Regions from separate parts of the Enterobacter sp. PL_is511 genome, predicted to be linked through region 4. Evidence: predicted binding sites of a transcription regulator. Region 4 holds the regulator's gene; each other region holds the start of a gene.
The links. The regulator PhoB, encoded in region 4, activates phosphate uptake and scavenging genes when phosphate is short. The targets are predictions, from matches to a motif close to CTGTCATAAAACTGNCNNAT.
Positions count from the first base shown of each region.

Region 1 (5,679 bases), on a different contig from region 4:
GCTGTGCGGCGCAGAGGCCGGGATCACAATGAGGTCCCCGGGGTTAAGGATGTATTCTCTGTCATGACACACGCAGCAGGTCTGGCCTTCCACAATCGCGCCGATGGAGAGCTGCGGGTGACAATGACGTTTATACGCCTGCGTGCTCTGCCACGTGCTGCGCAGCTCAAGGCCTGAGGCGCGGTGAAAAGTCTGCCGGATATGTCGGGTATCGGTCATATGAACTCCTTCTGGACGTTTTTTATACCACGTCAGCGAACCGTCTGGCAGCGCTTCATTAAGAACCTTCCGGATATACCCAACTTTACGTCCACAGCCAGTCATGTTGACTACCCTTAATACCCTAAGCGGTAAAACAAGGAGATTCGACATGGCTTATCAGACAGTAAATCCTGCCACTAACCAGCTCATCAAAGAATACCCCTCACATACCGACGCGGATATCGAAGCGGCCCTGAAGGCGGCCGATGCGCTTTACCATTCGGACTGGGCTAAAGGCGACATCAGCCAGCGCCTGCCGGTGCTGCATAAGCTTGCCGACCTGATCGACGAGCGCACCGAGGATCTGGCGAAAATCGCCAGCCAGGAGATGGGCAAGCTTATCGAACAGAGCCGCGGCGAGGTGAAGCTGTGCGCGCAGATCGCCCGCTATTATGCCGACAACGCGAAGCAGTTCCTGGCCCCGGTGAAGTACGACTCTGAGCTTGGGGAAGCGTGGGTGGAGCATCACCCCATCGGCGTGCTGATGGCCGTTGAGCCGTGGAACTTCCCGTATTACCAGCTGATGCGCGTCCTGGCACCAAACCTGGCGGCGGGCAACCCGGTGATCGCCAAGCATGCCAGCATCGTGCCGCACTGCGCCGAGACCTTTGCCCATCTGGTTCGCGAGGCGGGCGCGCCGGAAGGGGCATGGACTAACCTGTTTATTTCGTCCGAGCAGGTGGCGAACATCATTGCCGACGATCGCGTGCTGGGGGCGGCGCTGACCGGCTCCGAAAAAGCCGGCAGCGTGGTGGCCGCACAGGCGGCGAAGCACATTAAGAAATCCACGCTGGAGCTGGGCGGTAACGACGTCTTCGTGGTGCTGGACGATGCGGACCTGGACAAAGCCGTGAAGATTGGTGTGAATGCGCGCCTCAACAACGCCGGGCAGGTCTGCACCGCGGCGAAGCGCTTTATCCTGCATGAAAAGATTGCGGATGCCTTCCTGAGCAAATTCACCGAGGCGTTTAAGCAGGTGAAGATTGGCGATCCGCTGGACGAAAGCACCACGCTGGGGCCGCTGTCGTCGAAAGATGCGCTTGAAACACTGACCAAACAGGTTAACGAGGCGGTGAAAAACGGCGCGACGCTGCACTATGGCGGCAAGCCGGTGCAGCGCGACGGGAGCTTCTTCGAGCCGACGATCCTGACGAACATCTCGCGCGACAACCCGGCGTACTTCGAAGAGTTCTTCGGCCCGGTGGCGCAGATATACGTGGTGAAAAACGACGACGAGGCGGTCGCGCTGGCGAACGACTCCCACTACGGCCTGGGCGGGGCGGTATTCAGCCAGGATATCGAGCGCGCGAAGAAAATGGCGTCCCGGATCGAGACCGGGATGGTGTACATCAACTGGCTTACCGATACCGCACCAGAGCTGCCGTTCGGCGGCGTGAAGCGCTCCGGTTACGGACGCGAGCTGTCGGATCTGGGGATCAAAGAGTTTGTGAACCAGAAGCTGGTGGTGGTGCGTCAGTAAGAGGTCATAAAAAAACCTGCCAGCCGGCAGGTTTACTATGAACACTGTCATCGCCTTTCTTGCCGGGTGGCGCTGCGCTTACCCGGCCTACAATGTGCAACAATTTTAATATATTGCCCCTTTGATTGTAGGCCCGCGCAAGCGTAGCGCCGCCGGGCGAAACGCACACACAGGCTTAGAAGGACACTCCACCGCCTACATATGCGCCGTCAATCAGCGTGTGGTTCGGACGACCGTCTTTACCATCAACGCTCACGTGGCGGTAGCCCACTTTCAGGGTCACCGGCGCGATCGGCGTCCAGCTTACGCCACCATTGGCTTCCACGTAGTTTTTCACGCTGTTGTTCAGCCCTTCTGGCGCCACGTAGCCTTCACCGTACACGTGGATGCTGTCGGTCAGGGCAACGTTTACGCCACCACCGATGGGGAACGCCACGCCGTTATCGCCTTTTTTCGGGCCGATGTAGATGGCTTTGGCACCCGCATTCAGCATTACCGGGCCTACTTCCAGGTTGTAGCCTGCGCCCACGCCGCCGGTCTGGGTACCGTCATCGGTGTTTTTAAGCCAGTTGCTTTCGGCATACAGGCCGGATGAGGATTTCCCCATTTCCAGGTTGAGGTTGGTAAAGTTTTTACCCTGCTCAATGCTGCCACCCATTGCCAGAGCGGAACCCGAGAGGGCGGTCAGAGCAGAAAGAAGAAGGATATTCAGTTTTTTCATGTTTTATGCCTCGTCATTAAATTCATCTGGGGGCACCTTAACAAGCGATTTTTATGACTGCAAATGTGATGAAAGTCGCTGTTTTATGCTGATGTTGTTAAGTTTTTTATAGAAGTTGTTGCAATGCTGTTTGATTGCCGGGGTGTCAACGGGTGATGTTTTGGTGTTTAGGAACCGTTTAATTTTTTGACTAAACATAAACTGAACGAAGAAGGGATAGTGATTAGAGGTGAATTAATTGAGTTTCTAATAATTTCCAAAAGTATTTCAGTTGTCACACAATACAACACAACCTTACATTTCCGGGCATTGAATATACGTTCACTCGCCCATGCCGGTTGCCTTTCCATGTCATTTTTCTGACACGTTTATTCTTTACGTTGTTGGCTTCACTAACTGGATGCTAACAATATGAAAAGAAAAATTATTCCTGTGCTTATCGGTTGTGCGCTCTCTTTCTCTGGCCTGGCGGCACAGCCTACCGCTGAGCGCTATGTCGTCAGCTTCCCTGACGGCTCCCATGTGAAATACAGCGGCGCGTTTGCCGATGCGTTCCCGAACGGGCTCCCGGTGGGGATTGGCTCTGGCCTGCTGTTTACGGGCAAGCAGGACGATGCCCTGACGTTTGCGACCGTGACCGATCGCGGTCCCAACGCCGATGCGCCAAAAATGGGTAAAAACGAAGCCAAAATATTTGTCACGCCAGATTTCGCGCCGCTGCTGATGACCATCCGCGTCCAGAACGGCAAAGCAGAGGCAACGGATGCCCGTCCGCTGCATGACGATAAAGGCGAGATTAACGGTCTGCCGCTGCAAAGCGGCGTGATTGGTTCCACCAATGAAGTGGCGTTCAGCGATACCTTAAAGACGCTCAAGGGTGACAACCGCGGACTGGATACGGAAGGCATCACGCCGGACGGCAAAGGCGGCTACTGGCTGTGCGACGAGTACGGCCCGTTCCTGATTAACGTCGACAGCAAAGGCAAGATCCTCGCGATCCACGGGCCGCAGGCCGCGGAAGGGGAAAAATCCATCGCGGGCGGTCTGCCAAACATCATCAAATGGCGCCAGCCCAACCGGGGCTTTGAAGGCCTGACCCGGATGCCGGACGGGCGGATTATCGCCGCCGTGCAAAGCACGCTGGACATCGACGGTAAGAGCAAAAAGCAGGCGCTGTTCACCCGTCTGGTGAGCTTCGATCCGGCGACCGGCAAAACCGCGATGTACGGTTACCCCATCGACAGCGCGGCCTACGATAAAAACAGCGACGCCAAAATCGGCGACATTGTGGCGCTCGATGACCAGCACATCCTGCTGATTGAGCAGGGAAGCGATAAAAACGACGGGATGCGCAACCTGATTTACAAGGTGGATCTCAGCAAGGCGAGCGATCTTTCCGCCTTTGACAAGCCGGGCGAGTACCCGGAATTTGATGATGAGAAAACCCTGGCGCAGCGCGGGATTACCCTCGCGGCAAAAATGCAGGTGGTCGATCTCCGCGCGCTGGGCTGGCAGCAGGAGAAGGCTGAAGGGCTGGCGCTTATCGACAGCAAAACGCTTGCGGTGGCGAACGATAACGACTTTGGCGTGAAGGTGGCGATGCAAAACCCGGTCGAGGGCAAGAAGCTCAAGGATTATCGGGTGAACGCGGAAGGCAAGTTGACGCTGGATGATAAGCCGGTGGAAACCACGCTCAGCGTGAAGCCGCTGAAGAAGCCGGAGTCCGACAGCGAGCTGTGGATTGTGACGCTGCCGGAGGCGGTGAAATAAGTATCCCCACAAAATAATGCCTGCACAGACGGCCCCCTCTCCCTTGAGGGAGAGGGCTGGGGTGAGGGGGAACATACGGCTGTGGAGGTCATTCCGTTCACTTTATGTTCCTTGCTACTCTGTAACGGCATGACCTGTGAACGTGCCAGGGTGGCTCAATCGCCACCACCCTGGCGACCCGGGCTCCCGGCGGTAAATCGCCGCTTCGCGGTGCCCTCAGCTTATTCCTTCGGGCTATCGGGTCGGGCATGAGCCTGCATCCCTGCAGGCCACGCCCTCTCGGCGCATCCCTGCGCCTCGCCCCGGCCCTACGGAAACGCTTCGGCGATTTACAGCCAGACCAGAACATCGCTGTAATTTATTCATTTTCCTGATACAAAATTCATCGCTTCAGGTTAATAAATTACAGAGGAGAGGGGATGCATGGCGGTTATTTCTTCAGACCCGCAAACGCCGCCCGAATCTCCTCTTCCGGCAGCTGTATACCAATAAACACCATCACGCTGCGCGGCACTTCATCGCCCCACGGTCTGTCCCAGTCGGCGCTGTACAGGCGCTGAACGCCCTGGAACAGCAGGCGGTTGGGTTCGCCGTCAATCCACAGCATCCCTTTGTAGCGCAGCAGCTTGTCGGCAAACGACAGCAGCAGGTTCTCCATCACGCGCGAAACCTCGCTGATGTCCACCGGGTAGTCCAGTTCCACCACAATCGACGCCACGTCGTTTTGCTTGTCTCCCATAAAGTGGAAGCGCGGTTTCGCGGTGACGTTCTCTTCCAGCATAAAGCCGTTGGTGTTGAACAGCTGAGACAGGTCGATATCGCCGTGCGTCACCGTGTAAATTGGCGCGCGGGAGTTGATGCGCGTCAGGCGCTCGCGAAGCTTAACGCTTTCGCCCGCCACGTCGGTTTTGGTCAGCAGGATGCGGTCGGCGTAGCCCACCTGAGACTGGGCGATGGTGAACTGGTTCATCTGCTCGTCGGCGTGAACCGCATCAACCAGGGCAATGACGCCGTCCAGCAGGTAGCGCTGGCAAAGGATCTCGTGAGAGAAAAAGGTCTGAATAATCGGGCCGGGGTCGGCCATGCCGGTGCACTCGATCACCAGGCGGTCAAAGTCGATTTCACCGCGATCGCGGCTGTCGAGCAGGTCCAGCAGGGCGTCTTCCAGCTCGTTAGAGCGGGTGCAGCAGATGCAGCCGTTGGTCAGGGTTTTGATCTGCGTGGCGCGATCGCCAATCAGCTGGTCGTCTACGGAGGCTTCGCCAAATTCGTTTTCGATGACGGCGATTTTAAAGCCGTGCTGTTCATTCAGGATGTGGCGCAGCAGGGTGGTTTTACCGGCGCCGAGGAAACCGGTCAGCAGGGTAACGGCAATCGGGGTCATGGTCTCTCCTTTAGCAGCAGCGGACGCCGCCTTCTCCACTTCCGCCGTAGCGCGCTTCCTGAC
Region 1 covers NZ_JBVPGP010000019.1:219,099-224,777, forward strand. Annotated here, with positions in the region: gene AC0TN7_RS07375 (helix-turn-helix transcriptional regulator) at 1-219, opposite strand, end outside; gene AC0TN7_RS07380 (NAD-dependent succinate-semialdehyde dehydrogenase) at 371-1,741, shown strand; gene AC0TN7_RS07385 (YfaZ family outer membrane protein) at 1,917-2,462, opposite strand; gene AC0TN7_RS07390 (esterase-like activity of phytase family protein) at 2,874-4,232, shown strand; gene yjiA (GTPase) at 4,663-5,616, opposite strand; gene AC0TN7_RS07400 (YbdD/YjiX family protein) at 5,627-5,679, opposite strand, start outside.
Region 1: AC0TN7_RS07390 (esterase-like activity of phytase family protein) is a predicted target of PhoB. The motif match lies at 2,809-2,828, and genes of this name have one in related genera.

Region 2 (5,679 bases), on a different contig from region 4:
ACGCGTCACGTTAAGTCTTTCCGGCACTGAGGTACTGTGTCGGGAGGAGCACCCTTCTCTGCTGGTGGCGCTTGAGGCGCATCAGGTAGAAGTAGAGTACCAGTGTCGTTCCGGCTACTGCGGCTCCTGCCGCTGCCGTCTGGTCGCCGGCCAGGTGGACTGGCTGACCGAGCCGCTGGCCTTTATCAACGAAGGGGAAATTTTGCCCTGCTGCTGCCGGGCAAAAGGCGATATTGAGATCGAGATGTGATTGCCCTTATTCCCTCTCCCTGTGGGAGAGGGTTAGGGTGAGGGCATCAGGCCGCAGAGCCTGATTGTCGGGTGTCGGCCTCGCCTTACCCGACCTACAAAACCTACTTCCGGTGAATGAATTCAACCGCTTTATCCGGGAAATCCGTAAACAGTCCGTCCACGCCCGCCTGGTTATACAACACCTCATAAAGCTGATTCACATTCGTGGCATACGGCGGCAGCTGGTCTGCACGCACGGTATACGGATGCACCTGCATCTTGCTGGCGTGCGCCTCTTTCACCATCGCCGTCAGCTTCACGTGGCCCGGCGCTGAGCCCTCCGCCACCAGCATGTGATAATCCGGCCCGATGCCGTCGGCGTACTGCGCAATCTGCTTCATCGCCCCCGGCTTAAACATCCAGTCGTAGTTGTAGTTAACCCACTTCCCGTCCGGCTGTTTCTCCTGAGTTTCATTCCAGTCAGTGTAGGCAATCAGCTGCACCAGGTTGAGGTTCATGCCCATCTTCGGCTCTAGCTCGGTTTTGATGCGCTTCAGCTCGGCGGCATCAAAACACTGCAGGTAGACTTTGTCCTTCTTGCTGGTGTAGCCGTACTGCTTCAGCACCTCCAGCGTCTTCGCGGCAATGTCTTTCCCTTCCTGATGATGGAACCACGGCGCTTTGATCTCCGGGTAGATACCGATATTTTTACCGGTTGAGTGGTTCAGCCCCTGAACAAACTCAATCTCTTCCTGGAAGGTATGAATGCGGAAGTCAGATTTGCCCATCGGGAAACGTCCCGGATAGACCTGCACCTTCTTGCCGTTTTCAATCTCGAAGCCTTCGGTAAACTTCAGGGAACGGATCTCCGCCAGGGTGAAATCAATGGCGTAGTAGCGGCCATCTTTTCGCGCGCGGTCCGGGAAACGCTCCGCCACGTCCGTCACGCGGTCCAGATAGTGGTCATGCAGGACCACCAGCTGGTCGTCCTTCGTCATCACCAGATCCTGCTCGAGGTAATCCGCGCCCTGCGCATAGGCCATCGCTTTCGCCGGCAGCGTATGCTCCGGCAGATAGCCACTCGCGCCACGGTGGGCAATAACGATTTTATCCGCCGCCAGCGCGGAGCCTGTCATCAGGCCCGCCAGCAGCAGGCCTGTCGCTAACTGAGTTAATTTCATCGTAAAGCTCCTTATTGACGACGTGCCAGCACTTCCGCGTGGTGACGTTTCTCACCGATCATCACAACAATCAGCAGCAGTACCGCCAGCACGCTACCGCCGATCATCACCATAAAGCCGCCGTCCCAGCCGAAGAAGTCAACGGTGTAGCCCACAATGGCGCTCGCCGCGACCGAACCGCCGAGGTAACCGAACAGGCCGGTAAAGCCTGCCGCCGTGCCTGCCGCTTTTTTCGGTGCCAGCTCCAGCGCATGCAGACCGATCAGCATTACCGGACCATAAATCAGGAAGCCGATGACGATCATGCAGGCCATGTCTACTGATGGGTTGCCCGGCGGGTTGAGCCAGTAAACAACCGTCGCGATGGTCACCAGGGTCATAAAGAAGACGCCCGTCGCACCGCGGTTACCCTTAAACACCTTGTCCGACATCCAGCCGCAAAGCAGCGTGCCTGGGATCCCGGCGTATTCATACAGGAAGTACGCCCAGGAGGATTTATCCAGCGCGAAGTGCTTCACCTCTTTCAGGTAGGTTGGCGACCAGTCGAGGATGCCGTAGCGCAGCAGGTAAACGAACACGTTCGCCACCGCGATGTACCACAGCAGCTTGTTCGGCAGGACGTACTTCATGAAGATCTGTTTTGCGGTCAGCTCCTCTTCGTGCTCCTTGCTGTAATCATCCGGATAGTCGTTTTTGTACTCTTCAATCGGCGGCAGGCCGCAGGACTGCGGCGTATCACGCATCAGCGCGAAAGCGAAAATCGCCACCACGATGGCGCCAAAGGCAGGCATATACAGCGCAGCGTGCCAGTCGTTGAACCAGGCCATCCCCAGCAGGAACAGCAGCGGCGGAATACCGCCACCCACGTTATGGGCACAGTTCCACACCGACACGATGCCGCCGCGCTCCTTCTGCGACCACCAGTGCACCATGGTGCGTCCGCACGGCGGCCACCCCATCCCCTGGAACCAGCCGCAGAGGAACAGCAGCACGAACATGATGGCAATGCTGGAGGTTGCCCACGGCACAAAGCCCATGAACAGCATGACCGCGGCCGCCAGGATCAGACCGGCGGGCAGGAACACGCGCGGATTCGAGCGATCCGACACGGAGCCCATGATGAATTTGGAAAAACCGTAGGCGATAGAGATCCCCGACAGCGCGAACCCCAGATCGCCGCGGGAAAAGCCCTGCTCCACCAGATACGGCATGGCGAGCGCGAAGTTTTTACGTACAAGGTAGTACGCCGCGTACCCGAAGAAGATCCCCAGGAAGATTTGCCAACGCAGACGGCGATAGAGCGGATCTATTTCTGCCTCTGGCAGACGCGCCCTGTGGGGCGCAGGTTTGAAGATACTGAGCATAACAGCCTCCGTGGCCTTGAAATGAATGAGCAGGTGGCTCGCACCTGAATTCCAGAGGCGGGGATGTTAAGAAATCACGGTGATTGTTACTGTGAATCAACGCACAGATTGTTACAGAAATATGACATAATGCGCAGAAAAGCGCATGAAATCACGTTTCACTTTCGAATTCCGCGCGTTTATGTTCGAAATCAAACAAACCACAAAATTAATATGGCTAAATGATAAAAAACGAACATAGAGGGTAAACAATGACCATTCACGATCCTCGCTACAGCGATGTGATAATCATTGGCGGTGGCGCAACCGGCGCCGGGATCGCACGCGATTGCGCCCTTCGCGGCTTAAGCGTTACGCTTCTGGAACGCCATGATATCGCCACGGGCGCAACCGGGCGTAACCACGGCCTGCTGCACAGCGGCGCGCGGTATGCGGTCACCGACGCTGAATCCGCGCGCGAATGTATTGCTGAAAACCAGATCCTCAAGCGTATCGCCCGCCACTGCATTGAGCCGACGGACGGCCTCTTTATTACCCTTCCCGAAGATGACCTCGCTTTTCAGGACACCTTTATTACCGCCTGCAGCGCCGCGGGCATTCAGGCTGAGGCCATGGATCCGGCGCTGGCGCGGCGGCTGGAACCGTCGGTTAACCCGGCGCTTATCGGCGCGGTGAAGGTCCCTGACGGCACCGTCGATCCGTTCCGCCTGACCGCCGCCAATATGCTGGACGCCCGCGAGCATGGCGCGCACATCCTGACCGGGCATGAAGTGACCGGGCTTATCCGCGAAGGCCATCGTATCTGCGGCGTGCGGATCCTTGATACGCAATATAACGAACACAGCGAGCTGTATGCCGCCGTTGTGGTCAACGCGGCGGGGATCTGGGGGCAGCAGATTGCGGAATACGCGGACCTGTCGGTGCGCATGTTCCCGGCGAAAGGCTCGCTGCTGATCCTCGACCACCGCATCAATAACCACGTGATCAACCGCTGCCGCAAACCGTCTGACGCCGATATCCTCGTGCCGGGAGATACCATTTCGTTAATCGGTACCACCTCAACGCACGTGGACTACAGCGAGATTGACTACAACCGCGTCACCGCTGAAGAGGTGGACATCCTGCTGCGCGAAGGGGAAAAACTGGCGCCGGTGATGGCCCACACGCGTATTCTTCGCGCCTACGCGGGCGTGCGTCCGCTGGTCGCCAGCGACAACGACCCGAGCGGACGTAACGTCAGCCGGGGCATCGTGCTGCTCGATCACGCCGAACGCGACGGCATGGACGGGTTTATCACCATCACCGGCGGCAAGCTGATGACCTACCGCCTGATGGCCGAGTGGGCGACCGATGCCGTCTGCCGCAAGCTGGGCAATACCGAACGGTGCGTGACGGCAGAACAAGCCCTGCCCGGCTCGCGTCAGTCCACCGAGAAGACGCTGCAAAAAATTATCTCCCTGCCCGCGCCGCTGCGCGGGTCCGCTATTTACCGCCACGGCGACAGAACGCCACAGTGGCTCGGTGAAGGACGACTGAGCCGCAGCCTGGTGTGCGAGTGCGAAGCCGTCACCGCCGGTGAGGTGCAGTACGCGGTGGAGAATCTGACGGTCAACAGCCTGCTCGATCTTCGCCGCCGCACCCGCGTCGGAATGGGCACCTGTCAGGGCGAGCTGTGCGCCTGTCGTGCCGCCGGTCTGCTGCAGCGTTTTCACACCACCACCGCCACCCAGTCGCTCGATCAGCTCAGCGCGTTTTTAAACGAGCGCTGGAAAGGCATTCAGCCTGTCGCCTGGGGCGATGCCCTGCGCGAAAGCGAATTTACCCGCTGGGTCTACCAGGGGCTTTGCGGTCTTGAGAAGGAGCAACGCGATGAAATTTGATACCGTAATCGTCGGCGGCGGGCTGGCAGGCCTGCTCTGCGGCATCAAACTCACGAAGCAGGGGCTGCGCTGCGCCATTATCACCCGGGGCCAGAGCGCCCTGCACTTCTCGTCGGGCTCGCTGGATCTGGTGGACGAAGCGTACCGCGATAAGCTGCCGCCGGAGCACCCGTATCACCTGATTGGCGCGCAGCATATTGACCGCTTTGCGCTGGAAACCGAAGCGCTGCTGGCGGACTGCGGCGCACGTCTGCAGGGCAGCGCCCGGCTCAATCACCAGCGCGTTACGCCGCTCGGCACCCTGCGTTCCGCGTGGCTCAGCCCGGAGGAGGTGCCCATTGCCCCCATTCGCGCGGGACGTGTGCGGGTGGTAGGGATTAGCGGCTTTCTGGATTTCCAGCCCCATCTCGCAGCGGCGTCGCTCTGTCGCCAGGGTGTTAACGCGGAAACGGCAGAGATAGAGCTGCCCGAGCTTGATGTCCTGCGCGATAACCCGAGCGAGTTTCGCGCGGTGAATATCGCCCGTTTTCTTGATAACGAGGACAAATGGCCGCTGCTGTATGACGCGCTCAGGCCGCTCGGCGAAACCTGCGATGCCCTGCTGATGCCCGCCTGCTTCGGTTTACGCGACAACCGACTCTGGCGCTGGCTCTCGGATCGTCTGCCCTGCTCGCTCGGCCTGCTGCCAACGCTGCCCCCTTCCGTACCCGGCATTCGCCTGCATACCCAGCTCCAGCGTCAGTTTGTCGCGCAGGGCGGCGTGTGGATGGCGGGTGATGAGGTGAAAAAAATCACTCTGACCGACGGCGCGGTGAGCGAAATCTGGACGCGCAACCACGACGATATTCCGCTTCGCGCCCGCTATACGGTGCTGGCAAGCGGCAGCTTCTTCAGCAACGGACTGCTGAGCAGCCGGGAGGGCATCCGGGAAGCCATTATGGGGCTGGATGTTCGCCAGCATGCCTCACGCGCGGACTGGTATCAGAGTGATTTCTTCTCGCCGCAGCCCTGGCAACAGTTCGG
Region 2 covers NZ_JBVPGP010000021.1:15,004-20,682, forward strand. Annotated here, with positions in the region: gene yfaE (class I ribonucleotide reductase maintenance protein YfaE) at 1-250, shown strand, start outside; gene glpQ (glycerophosphodiester phosphodiesterase) at 354-1,412, opposite strand; gene glpT (glycerol-3-phosphate transporter) at 1,424-2,776, opposite strand; gene glpA (anaerobic glycerol-3-phosphate dehydrogenase subunit A) at 3,028-4,656, shown strand; gene glpB (glycerol-3-phosphate dehydrogenase subunit GlpB) at 4,646-5,679, shown strand, end outside.
Region 2: glpT (glycerol-3-phosphate transporter) is a predicted target of PhoB. The motif match lies at 2,885-2,904, and genes of this name have one in related genera.

Region 3 (5,679 bases), 390 kb from region 4:
AATAAAACTTACGCGCGAAAGCATCAGTAAGTTGTGAAGCCATGTACACCTTTCCAGATCGGGAGGCACAGTCATTTCTTTCTGTACCCTGGTGGCAAATTCGCCACGGCCAGAGCGCCATATCTTTCGACACAGGCGCAAGGGCTAGAGTGTATGTTTTCAATTTTGAAAACGTGGTTAGGGCGATAGTAGCGCGGAAATTCTGACGGCGCCATTATCGCTTTTCGCTATATAATTAAGTATATAGCGAGTCATTCGTCCATTTTCGCTACAGAATACCTAAAAACCGCATTTTCACATTGATATACGTCATTTTGCATCGGGTGAAGCATCGTCTTTTAGGGGTAGTTAGGTTACTGTTACGCGATCGAACGTAATAAGGAATACGTATGCGCAATCGCACTTTTGCGGATCTTGACCGAGTGGTCGCTCTTGGCGGAGGACACGGCTTAGGCCGGGTTATGTCCTCTTTGTCGTCACTGGGCTCAAGGCTGACAGGGATAGTGACCACCACCGATAACGGCGGCTCAACCGGGCGCATTCGTCGTGCCGAAGGCGGCATTGCCTGGGGAGATATGCGCAACTGCCTGAACCAGTTAATTACCGAGCCGAGCGTCGCGTCGGCGATGTTTGAGTACCGTTTTGGCGGTAATGGCGAACTTTCCGGGCATAACCTCGGAAATCTGATGTTAAAGGCGCTGGATCACCTGAGCGTACGGCCTCTGGAAGCCATCAACTTAATCCGTAATCTGCTCAAAGTGGACGCATTCCTGATCCCCATGTCTGAACAACCGGTTGACTTGATGGCCATCGACGCCGAAGGGCATGAAGTTTACGGCGAGGTGAATATTGACCAGCTCCTTCTGCCGCCAACGGAGTTGATGACCTATCCGAGCGTGCCCGCCACGCGTGAAGCGGTAGAGGCAATCGGGGAAGCGGATCTTATCCTGATCGGTCCAGGCAGTTTTTATACCAGCCTGATGCCCATTCTGCTGGTGAAAGAGCTGGCGCAGGCGCTGCGCCGCACCCCGGCGCCGATGGTTTACATCGGTAATCTGGGACGTGAACTGAGCCCGGCGGCGGCGAGCCTGTCGCTGGCAGACAAACTTGAATTAATGGAGCATTACGTCGGCAAGAAAATCATTGACGGCGTAGTCGTGGGACCAAAAGTGGATGTGTCAGGGATTGGCAATCGTCTGGTGGTGCAGGAGCCGCTGGAGGCCTCAGACATCAAGTATCGCCACGACCGCCATCTGCTGCGCGAGGCGCTGGAGAAGGCGATTCAGGCGCTGGGTTAGCAAAAACCCCCCGGTGGCGCTGCGCTTACCGGGGCTACAAAAGACGCTAACCCCGTAGGCCCGGTAAGCGCAGCGCCACCGGGCAAAACCGTCTCACGATGCCGCGATAAACAGATCCCGCAGCTGATGAAGCTGGTCGCGGATCTGCGCCGCCTCTTCGAACTCCAGGTTCTGCGCGTGCTGCATCATCTGACCTTCCAGCTCGTGGATTTTCTGCTGCAGCGCTTTCGGCGTCAGCACGACGGTATCTTCTTCCACCACTGAACGCGCCTTGCCGCGGCCTTTCGCTTTGGTTTTGGCAATGTTCTGACCCAGCGCCAGAATATCCACCACCTTCTTGTTCAGACCCTGCGGCGTAATGCCGTGTTCTTCGTTGTAGCGCTGCTGTTTCTCGCGGCGGCGTTCCGTCTCACCAATCGCTTTCGCCATCGACGGGGTAATTTTGTCACCGTACAGAATCGCTTTACCGTTGACGTTACGCGCCGCACGACCGATGGTCTGGATCAGGGAGCGTTCAGAACGCAGGAAGCCCTCTTTGTCCGCATCGAGAATCGCCACCAGCGAGACCTCCGGCATATCGAGACCTTCTCGCAGCAGGTTAATCCCTACCAGCACGTCAAACTCGCCCAGACGCAGGTCGCGGATAATCTCCATGCGCTCCACGGTATCGATATCCGAGTGCAGATAACGCACCTTCTCGCCGTGCTCTTCGAGATACTCGGTCAGGTCTTCCGCCATACGCTTGGTGAGCGTGGTCACCAGCACGCGCTCGTTGATGGCGGAACGGGCGCGGATCTCAGAGAGCAGGTCGTCCACCTGGGTGGCCACCGGACGCACCTCGATAACCGGATCCAACAGCCCGGTCGGACGCACCACCTGGTCAACCACCTCATCGCCCGATTTTTCCAGCTCGTAGTTGCCCGGCGTGGCCGAAACGTAGATGGTTTGCGGCGCGAGCGCCTCAAACTCTTCAAATTTCATCGGACGGTTATCCAGCGCCGACGGCAGGCGGAAGCCGTACTCTACCAGCGTCTCTTTACGCGCCCGGTCGCCGCGGTACATCCCGCCGATCTGCGGGATCGTAACGTGGGATTCGTCGATCACCAGCAAACCGTCTGCCGGAAGGTAATCAAACAGCGTCGGCGGCGGCTCGCCCGGCCCGCGCCCGGAGAGGAAGCGGGAGTAGTTTTCAATGCCGGAGCAGTAGCCCAGCTCGTTCATCATCTCAAGGTCAAACTGGGTGCGCTGGCTCAGGCGCTGCTCTTCCAGCAGCTTATTGTTCGCCAGCAGCACCTTACGGCGCTCGGCCAGCTCCACTTTGATCTCTTCCATCGCCTGCACGATACGCTCGCGCGGCGTCACGTAGTGCGTTTTCGGGTAGATGGTGAAGCGCTGGATCACCGACTCAACGTGTCCGGTCAGCGGGTCGAAGAGCGACAGGCGTTCAACCTCTTCGTCGAACAGCTCGACGCGCAGTGCCATATCGTCCGATTCCGCCGGGAAGATGTCGATCACCTCACCGCGTACGCGGAAGGTGCCGCGCTGGAACGCCTGATCGTTACGCGCATACTGCAGCTCCGCCAGACGACGGACGATGGCGCGCTGGTCGATGATCATCCCCTGCGTCAGGTGCAGCATCATCTTGAGATAGAGATCCGGATCGCCGAGACCGTAGATCGCGGAAACCGATGCGACAACGACCACATCGCGACGCTCCAGAAGCGCCTTAGTGGCCGACAGACGCATCTGCTCGATGTGTTCGTTCACCGAGGCATCTTTCTCAATGAAGGTGTCAGAGCTCGGTACATAAGCTTCAGGCTGGTAGTAATCGTAGTAGGAGACGAAATACTCCACGGCGTTTTCCGGGAAGAACTCTTTCATCTCGCCGTAAAGCTGTGCTGCCAGGGTTTTATTGGGTGCCAGCACCATCGTGGGGCGCTGGAGATCCGCAATCACGTTGGCGATGGTGAACGTTTTACCCGAGCCGGTTACCCCCAGCAGCGTCTGGTGCGCCAGCCCATCTTCCAGCCCTTCTTCCAGACGACGGATCGCCTCAGGCTGATCGCCAGATGGACGGAAAGCAGAATTCAATTTGAACGGTTTACTCATGGGCGACAACCTGATGACGTTATAAGCGGCAGGTGAGTAATTTTACTCCTTGTTGCCAGGAATGCCAGTAAAAAACACTGGATGAAAAACCAGTAGCATGTCAGGATATTTAGAGTAGCGCCTGAATGATTAGCGCGATAGCGACCAAAATTTGGACTGTGACAATATAAAACACCAGTCAGGTCAGGTTATCCCCAGAACTTTTTCTTTTTTAACATTTGTCAAGCCAGGTAATGATAGTTTTGTGGCAACGAGTGACACTTTCATGACGGGAATTGCTTTTATCTAAGCAATTAAATAATAAACGATATTTTCTAAAGCCGCGTTTCGCGTCAATTTGGGCGTAAGCCGCGTCTTCTCTCGCTTATCGCGTGTTTTCTAACTCTAATGCACATGGTTATCCACAGGAATAGTGGATAACTGCTTCCAGCCCATGCAGACTGGCGCTCGGCAAATTCCCGGATTTTCCCACGAGACGGCGGTAAAAAATTTTTATAGCTATTTTTTGCTGATTAACAGTTGCGTCATTCATAACCAACCGATGCGATCTTGCTCACATTTTCAGCATTTCGGGTTCTGCACCACAACTCAACACCGCCAGCACCGTCGATGTGCAATCCCGTTTTTTCTCACCCCCTCTCCGGTGACTTATTCCTAAAAAAGCCGGTTTTTTAAACGCTTTTCGGTTTCTGGCAGGGGTTTTGCAGATTCAAACCCGAGCCTCACCTACACACATTTTTAAGGAGAGAAAGATGTTGAGTCTGCGTGCTGTGAATCAGTTTTACGGAAGCCAACATACGCTATGGAACGTGAATTTGGATTTTCCGCAAGGGATGTGTACAGGCGTCGTTGGCCTGCCGGGAATGGGGAAAACCACCCTCATGAATTGCATCGCCGGGAGAGTGCCCGTCGAAAGCGGTAGCATCATCTGGCATGAGGCAGGCGCGCCGCCGCGCGATTTGCTTAACCTGCCGCCAGAACAGCGTTCAGGAACGGAGATAGGCTATGTCCCGCAGGACAGGCGGATCTTCTCCCAGTTAACGATTGAGGAGAATCTGCATATCGCCATGCGGGCGATGGGGAAACCCAACCCTGAAGCGAAAAATGACGTTTACGACCTGTTTCCAGCGCTCTACGCATTGCGACAGACCCGCGCCAACACGCTCTCTCCGGACGACCAGTACCAGCTGGCGCTGGCTAATGCGCTGGTGAACCGTCCTCACCTGCTGATCCTCGATGAGCCCCTGCACGGCGCAGGACACAGCTTCGCTCAGAAGCTGGGGCAGCTGCTGGCGCGCTTAAACCGGGAGTTAGGTATGACGGTGCTGTTAGCGGAGCAGCAGCTGTCGTTTATCCGCCGGGTTGCGGACCGTTTCTGTATGCTCTATCGCGGGCGTAACGTGGCGCAGGGCCACGTTAACGAACTGGATGACGAGCTTATCGCGCACTGGATGTCGCGGGAAGCAAGACGCTGAGATCGAGATAACGCCCGGTTTCGGCATTTTCCGCGCCGTCAGCAAGCCAGGGAATTTCTCCGAGGCACGGGGCGGGAAGAACGCGCCTGAGCGTCGCCAGATACTCCTGGTGTCGTTTCCCCGGCGCAACCACGTCGTTGGCTATCCAGCCCGCCAGACGCAGCCCGGCCTGCCGTATGGCCTGCGCGGTCAGCATGGCGTGATTGATGCAGCCCAGCTTAACGCCGACGACCAGAATGACCGGAAGCTGCTCGGCCTGCACCCAGTCAGCAAACGTCTGCGTGTCCGAAAGCGGCGTAAACCAGCCTCCAGCCCCTTCCACCAGCACCCAGTCGGCCTGGCTTTCCAGCGCCCGTAACCCGGCTGAAAGCAGGGCGAAATCAATCGGACGACCTTCGTCAGCGCTGATGATGTGCGGCGAGGTCGGCTCGGCAAAGGTGTACGGATTGACCGCTGAATAGGCGAGTTCACGCGTGCTGTTACGCTGGAGCGCCAGCGCGTCGGTGTTGCGTAACCCTTCCGCCGTCATCTCGCTGCCGGAAGCAACGGGCTTATATCCGGCGGTGTTTTTTCCGAGCTTTCGTGCCGCCTGCAGCAGCGCAGAGCTGGCCACCGTTTTGCCCACTTCCGTATCCGTTCCGGTGACAAAATAACGTTCAGTCACGTTCGATAATCCCATGAAAAAGTTGATAAGAGAGCGGGAAATAACCCCGCTGCTGAGGCCAGGCCAGCTCCAGCCGCTGCAGCTGTCCGCGGGTGAGTGGTTTTTTCTCCCGTCCGGTATGCAGGTGCGTGGC
Region 3 covers NZ_JBVPGP010000024.1:479,865-485,543, reverse strand. Annotated here, with positions in the region: gene moaA (GTP 3',8-cyclase MoaA) at 1-43, opposite strand, end outside; molybdenum cofactor riboswitch at 31-164, opposite strand; gene yvcK (uridine diphosphate-N-acetylglucosamine-binding protein YvcK) at 390-1,298, shown strand; gene uvrB (excinuclease ABC subunit UvrB) at 1,392-3,407, opposite strand; gene AC0TN7_RS17735 (ABC transporter ATP-binding protein) at 4,160-4,882, shown strand; gene bioD (dethiobiotin synthase) at 4,845-5,546, opposite strand; gene bioC (malonyl-ACP O-methyltransferase BioC) at 5,539-5,679, opposite strand, start outside.
Region 3: uvrB (excinuclease ABC subunit UvrB) is a predicted target of PhoB. The motif match lies at 3,639-3,658, and genes of this name have one in related genera.

Region 4 (5,679 bases):
AAAGCTGATGCTTTAATCCCGTCAAGGATACCAAAAATCAGGCTGATAAACATGGCTGGCGCAATAATTCGTGAAGAGTTGTTCCACCACGGGCGAGTAAAGCTCAGCACCACCAGCACGATGCACGGCGGATAAATCGCCGTCAGCACCGGAATAGAGACCTGAATCAGGTGGCTCAGACCGAGGTTTGACACCGCCATAGAGAAGATGCCGAGGATAAACACCAGGGTGCGGTAAGAGAGCGGCAGATACTGTGCAAAGAACTCTGCGCAGGCGCAGGTCAGGCCAACCGCGGTGACCAGACAGGCCAGGAAGATGAGCGCCGCCAGCAGCATACTGCCCGCACCGCCGAAGGTGTGCTGAACGTAGGCGTGCAGGATAGCCGCACCGTTGGCGTTCTGATCGACCAGCATGGCGCTGTCGGAGCCCAGACGGAACAGCGCCAGATACAGCAGCGTCAGACCCACACCGGCCATCAGGCCAGCCCAGATGGTATAGCGGGTCAGCAGGCGCGCTTCGGTCACACCGCGGGAACGCGCGGCGTTAACGATAACGATACCAAACACCATGGCGCCCAGCGTATCCATCGTCAGGTAGCCGTTCACAAAGCCGTTAGAGAACGCGGCGTTTTTATAGGCGTCCATCGCATCGCTAATCGGGCCCGCTGGCCAGACGATGGCCGCTACCGCCAGAACAATCAGCGCCACAATTTTGAGCGGAGCCAGGAAGTTACCCACGGTATCCAGCAGTTTGCCCGGATAGAGGGAAACCAGAATCACGATCGCGAAGTAGATCAGGCTGTAGATAAACAGCGGCATCGCGCCGTCACCGGTCAGAGGAGCAATCCCTACTTCAAAGGAAACGGTGGCCGTACGCGGGGTCGCAAACAGCGGGCCCACGGCCAGATAGCAGACGGTTGCCAGCAGAACGCCCGCCACTTTACCAATCGGGGTGCTAAGGCTATCCACACCGCCACCGACTTTCGCCAGCGCGACGACGGTGAGAACCGGCAGACCCACGGCAGTAATCAGGAAACCAAACGCGGCGGTCCAGACGTGTTCACCCGCCTGTAAGCCAACCATTGGAGGGAAAATGATGTTGCCTGCGCCAACGAACAGCGCAAATGTCATAAAGCCCAGCGCGATGATGTCACGCGATTTTAAGTGATGGGTCATAAAACCTTACTGCCTGTGGATGTGGTGTTGAAAACATTGAGATTTTCGATATCCCTGACGGGACGATACAGCCGAAAATTTGCTCAATTTCAGCGGGAAATGCTCCCGTCCTGGCGTGGAGAAGAATAGTTTTTCGATTTACCACGCAAATACAGTCGGTCTGACAGTATCTGGGGCGCAATTTAAACGCTTATAACGTTTAAAGGCAAGGTGGGATCGCAAAACCAGAACAATATGCCAGCATGAAAATACACGTTAGAATAATACGCTGTTTATAAGAAAAACCCATGGCTAATCATGCGAACAAAAAACAGACAGCCGTATAAAATTCATCCGCGTTTCGCTTGACTGCAAAGCAAACGGGCCAGCGATGGCTGACCCGTGGAAAGGTAAAATGACACGCCTGCCGTCAGGCGATCTTTTTGGCAATTAATCGTTCCGGAATAACGAAACTGAAACGGGTTCCTTTACCCAGCGTACTCTGAATATCGAGACGGCTTTCATGGTGATTCACCGCGTGTTTCACAATTGCCAGCCCCAGGCCGCTTCCGCCCGTCTGCCGGGATCGCGCTTTATCCACACGGTAAAAGCGCTCGGTCAGCCGCGGAATATGCTCCGGCGCGATCCCCGGCCCATTGTCTTCCACGCTAAACTCCGCCCCCGTTGGGGCATGGTGCCAGCGCACCACGATATTTGTCCCCTCAGGCGTATGATTCACCGCGTTATACACCAGGTTGGAAATGGCGCTACGCAGTTCATCTTCGCTGCCCAGCACCTTCAGCGTACTGTCGACCTCAAAGGTCAGGTGATGCTTTTTGTGGCTTAACGTCTGCGCTTCACGCTCCACGACCCGCAGCATCATCGGGACATCAATGGTGTCATTTAGCGCCAGCGTTGGCGCCGCTTCAATCTTCGAGAGCGTCAGCAGCTGCTTCACCAGCCCTTCCATCCGGTGCGTTTGCTCGCGCATGGTGTGCAGCGCTTTTTCACGCGGCGCGCCTTCCAGCGTTTGCTCCTGCATCATCTCCAGGTAGCCCTGCAGCACGGTCAACGGGGTTCGCAGTTCGTGACTGACGTTGGCGAAGAAGTTGCGCCGCGCCCCTTCCAGCTGGTGCATTTGGGTAACATCGCGCGCCACCATCAGCCACTGCTTATCGCTGTAGGGCATCACGCGGATCTCCAGATGGCGACCATTATTGAGCTTCAGATTGTGCGGACGGGTAAAATCACGCTTTTTCAGGTACAGCGTAAACTCGGGATAGCGCAGAAGGTTGAGGATATTTTGACCGTTGTCATCCGGCCAGCGCAGGCCCAGCAGCTGTTGCGCCAGGCCGTTACACCAGAAGATCGTCCCTTCTTCGGTCGTCAGAATCACGGCATCCGGCAGCGACTCTGCACCGCTGCGGAAACGCTTAATCAGGCTTCCCAGCTCGCGGCGACGCTTTTTATTACGCATCTGCATCTGATGCAGACCGTACAGCAGCGGCTCCCAGCTGCCGCTTCCCGGCGGCGGCGTCATACTTCGGTCAACCCACAGCCACCAGGAGAGGCGCAGCAGGTTCCAGAAATGCCAGATCAGCAGCCCGGTGACCGACGCCAGCAGAAACCACGGCAGGTGTCCAAGAAAGGCCCCAAGAAGGAAGGCCGGAATACAGCATAAGATCAGTTCAAAGACGAGCCTTTTCCATGACAGACGTTCCAGCACGCGTCACACTCCTGTCATTGTTCAGAAACGGGTAGAAAAACGATAACCCGTGCCGCGGACCGTCTGCACCATGCGATCGTGGCCGCTCAGTTCCAGTGCTTTTCGCAGGCGGCGAATATGTACGTCAACCGTCCGGTCTTCGACATACACGTTAGTTCCCCAGACGTTATTCAGCAACTGCTCGCGGCTGTACACGCGTTCCGGGTGGGTCATAAAGAAGTGCAGGAGTTTAAATTCGGTAGGCCCCATGTCGAGGGGATTTTCACCGGTCATCACGCGGTGTGAGGTGGGATCAAGGCTCAGCCCCTGCATCTCAATCACCTCTTCCACCGCCATCGGCGAAATACGGCGCATCACGGCTTTAATGCGGGCGACCAGCTCTTTTGGGGAGAACGGTTTGGTAATGTAATCGTCCGCGCCGGTCTCAAGACCGCGCACGCGATCCTCTTCTTCTCCGCGCGCCGTGAGCATCACAACCGGGATGTCGCGGGTCAGCGCTTCACGCTTCAGGTGTTTGATAAACTGCAGTCCGGAGCCGCCAGGCAACATCCAGTCCAGCAGAATCAGATCGGGCCAGGGTTCATTCAGCTGGTTCACTGCGCTGTCATAATCTTCCGCTTCAACCGGCTGGAAACCGTTTTGCTCGAGCACGAAGCACACCATTTCACGAATTGGAGCTTCATCTTCTACGACCAGAATACGTCTCGCCATACTTTGCCCTGTCTTATCTTATTTAAGTTACAAGTTTGTAATTCGGCGCCATTATGCGTCAGATTTATGACAGATTTATGAAAAACAGTACCACGATAACGGGCAAACCGTTGTTTTATTACAGCGGTTATTTTCCCTTCTCTGAACGTTTATAATCCTGCTTTCTCTTTTTTGCCACGGATCAGCTATGCGCATACTTCACACCTCGGACTGGCATCTGGGTCAAAATTTTTACAGCAAAAGCCGTGCGGCTGAACATGAAGCGTTCCTGAACTGGCTGCTGGAAACGGCCCGGACGCACGAGGTGGACGCGATTATTGTGGCGGGTGACATCTTTGATACCGGCTCGCCCCCCAGCTATGCGCGTGAGCTGTATAACCGCTTCGTGGTGAATCTGCAGCAAACTGGCTGTCACCTGGTGATTGTCGCCGGCAACCATGATTCCGTCGCCACGCTCAATGAATCCCGCGATATCCTGGCATTTCTCAATACCACCGTGGTCGCCAGCGCCGGGCACGCCCCACAGATCCTGAATAAACGCGACGGGTCGCCGGGGGCTGTGCTGTGTCCGATACCGTTTTTACGTCCGCGGGACATCGTGCAAAGCCAGGCGGGGCTGTCGGGTACAGAAAAGCAGCAACATCTCTTACAGGCCATCACAGACTATTACCACCAGCAGCACGCCGAAGCCTGTGCCCTGCGGGGTGACCAGCCTATTCCGGTGATTGCGACCGGGCATCTCACCACCGTCGGGGCCAGTAAAAGTGACGCCGTGCGTGACATCTATATCGGCACGCTGGATGCTTTTCCGGCGCAAAACTTCCCGCCAGCCGACTACATTGCGCTCGGGCATATCCACCGCGCGCAGGTTATTGGCGGCAGCGAGCACATCCGCTACTGCGGCTCCCCTATTTCGCTCAGCTTTGACGAAACTGGCAAAGCCAAATCCGTGCATCTGGTGAGCTTCAGCGAGGGAAAACTCCGCGCCGTCGAGACGCTGGAAGTACCGGTCACCCAGCCGCTGGCGGTGCTGAAAGGCGATCTCGATGCCATCACCGCCCAGCTGGAGCAGTGGCGCGGTGTCGAACAAGATCCCCCCGTCTGGCTGGATATCGAAATCACCACCGATGACTACCTGCACGATATGCAGCGCAAAATTCAGGCGCTGACGGAGGATTTGCCCGTCGAAGTCTTACTGGTCCGCCGCAGCCGCGAGCAGCGCGAGAAAATTCTGTTAAGCGCTCAACGTGAAACGCTCAGTGAACTGCGGGTTGAAGAGGTGTTTGAACGCAGGCTCTCGCAGGAAGAGATTGACGACGCGAAGCGCGCAAGACTCAGCGAACTGTTCAGCCATACCCTGCATGCGCTCAATGATGAGGAAGAAAACGCATGAAAATTTTGAGCCTGCGCCTGAAAAATCTCAACTCACTCAAGGGCGAGTGGAAAATTGACTTTACCGCGGAGCCGTTTGCCAGCAACGGGCTGTTTGCCATCACCGGCGCGACCGGAGCAGGAAAAACTACCCTGCTCGACGCCATCTGTCTGGCGCTTTATCACGAAACGCCGCGACTGCAGAAGGTCTCTCAGGCGCAAAACGATCTGATGACGCGCGACACCGCCGAATGCCTGGCAGAAGTGGAGTTCGAGGTAAAAGGCACCGCCTATCGCGCCTTCTGGAGCCAGAACCGGGCGCGCAACCAGCCGGACGGGAACCTGCAGGCGCCGCGCGTGGAGCTGGCGCGCTGTGAAGATGGCAAAATCCTGGCCGACAAAGTGTCGGATAAGCTGGAGCAAACCGCCGCGCTTACCGGGCTGGACTACGGGCGCTTTACCCGCTCGATGCTGCTCTCACAGGGGCAGTTTGCCGCCTTCCTTAATGCCAAACCGAGCGATCGTGCCGAGCTGCTGGAAGAGCTGACCGGCACCGAGATCTACGGCCAGATTTCCGCCATGGTGTTTGAAAAACATAAAGCCGCCCGCAGCGTGCTTGAAAAGTGCGAGGCGCAGGCGGCGGGCGTCGTGCTGTTGAGCGAAGAACAGCAGCAGCAGTTACAGCAAAGTTTGCAGGCACTTACTGACGAAGAGAAA
Region 4 covers NZ_JBVPGP010000024.1:87,243-92,921, reverse strand. Annotated here, with positions in the region: gene brnQ (branched-chain amino acid transporter carrier protein BrnQ) at 1-1,175, opposite strand, end outside; gene phoR (phosphate regulon sensor histidine kinase PhoR) at 1,585-2,880, opposite strand; gene phoB (phosphate response regulator transcription factor PhoB) at 2,902-3,591, opposite strand; gene sbcD (exonuclease subunit SbcD) at 3,779-4,984, shown strand; gene sbcC (exonuclease subunit SbcC) at 4,981-5,679, shown strand, end outside.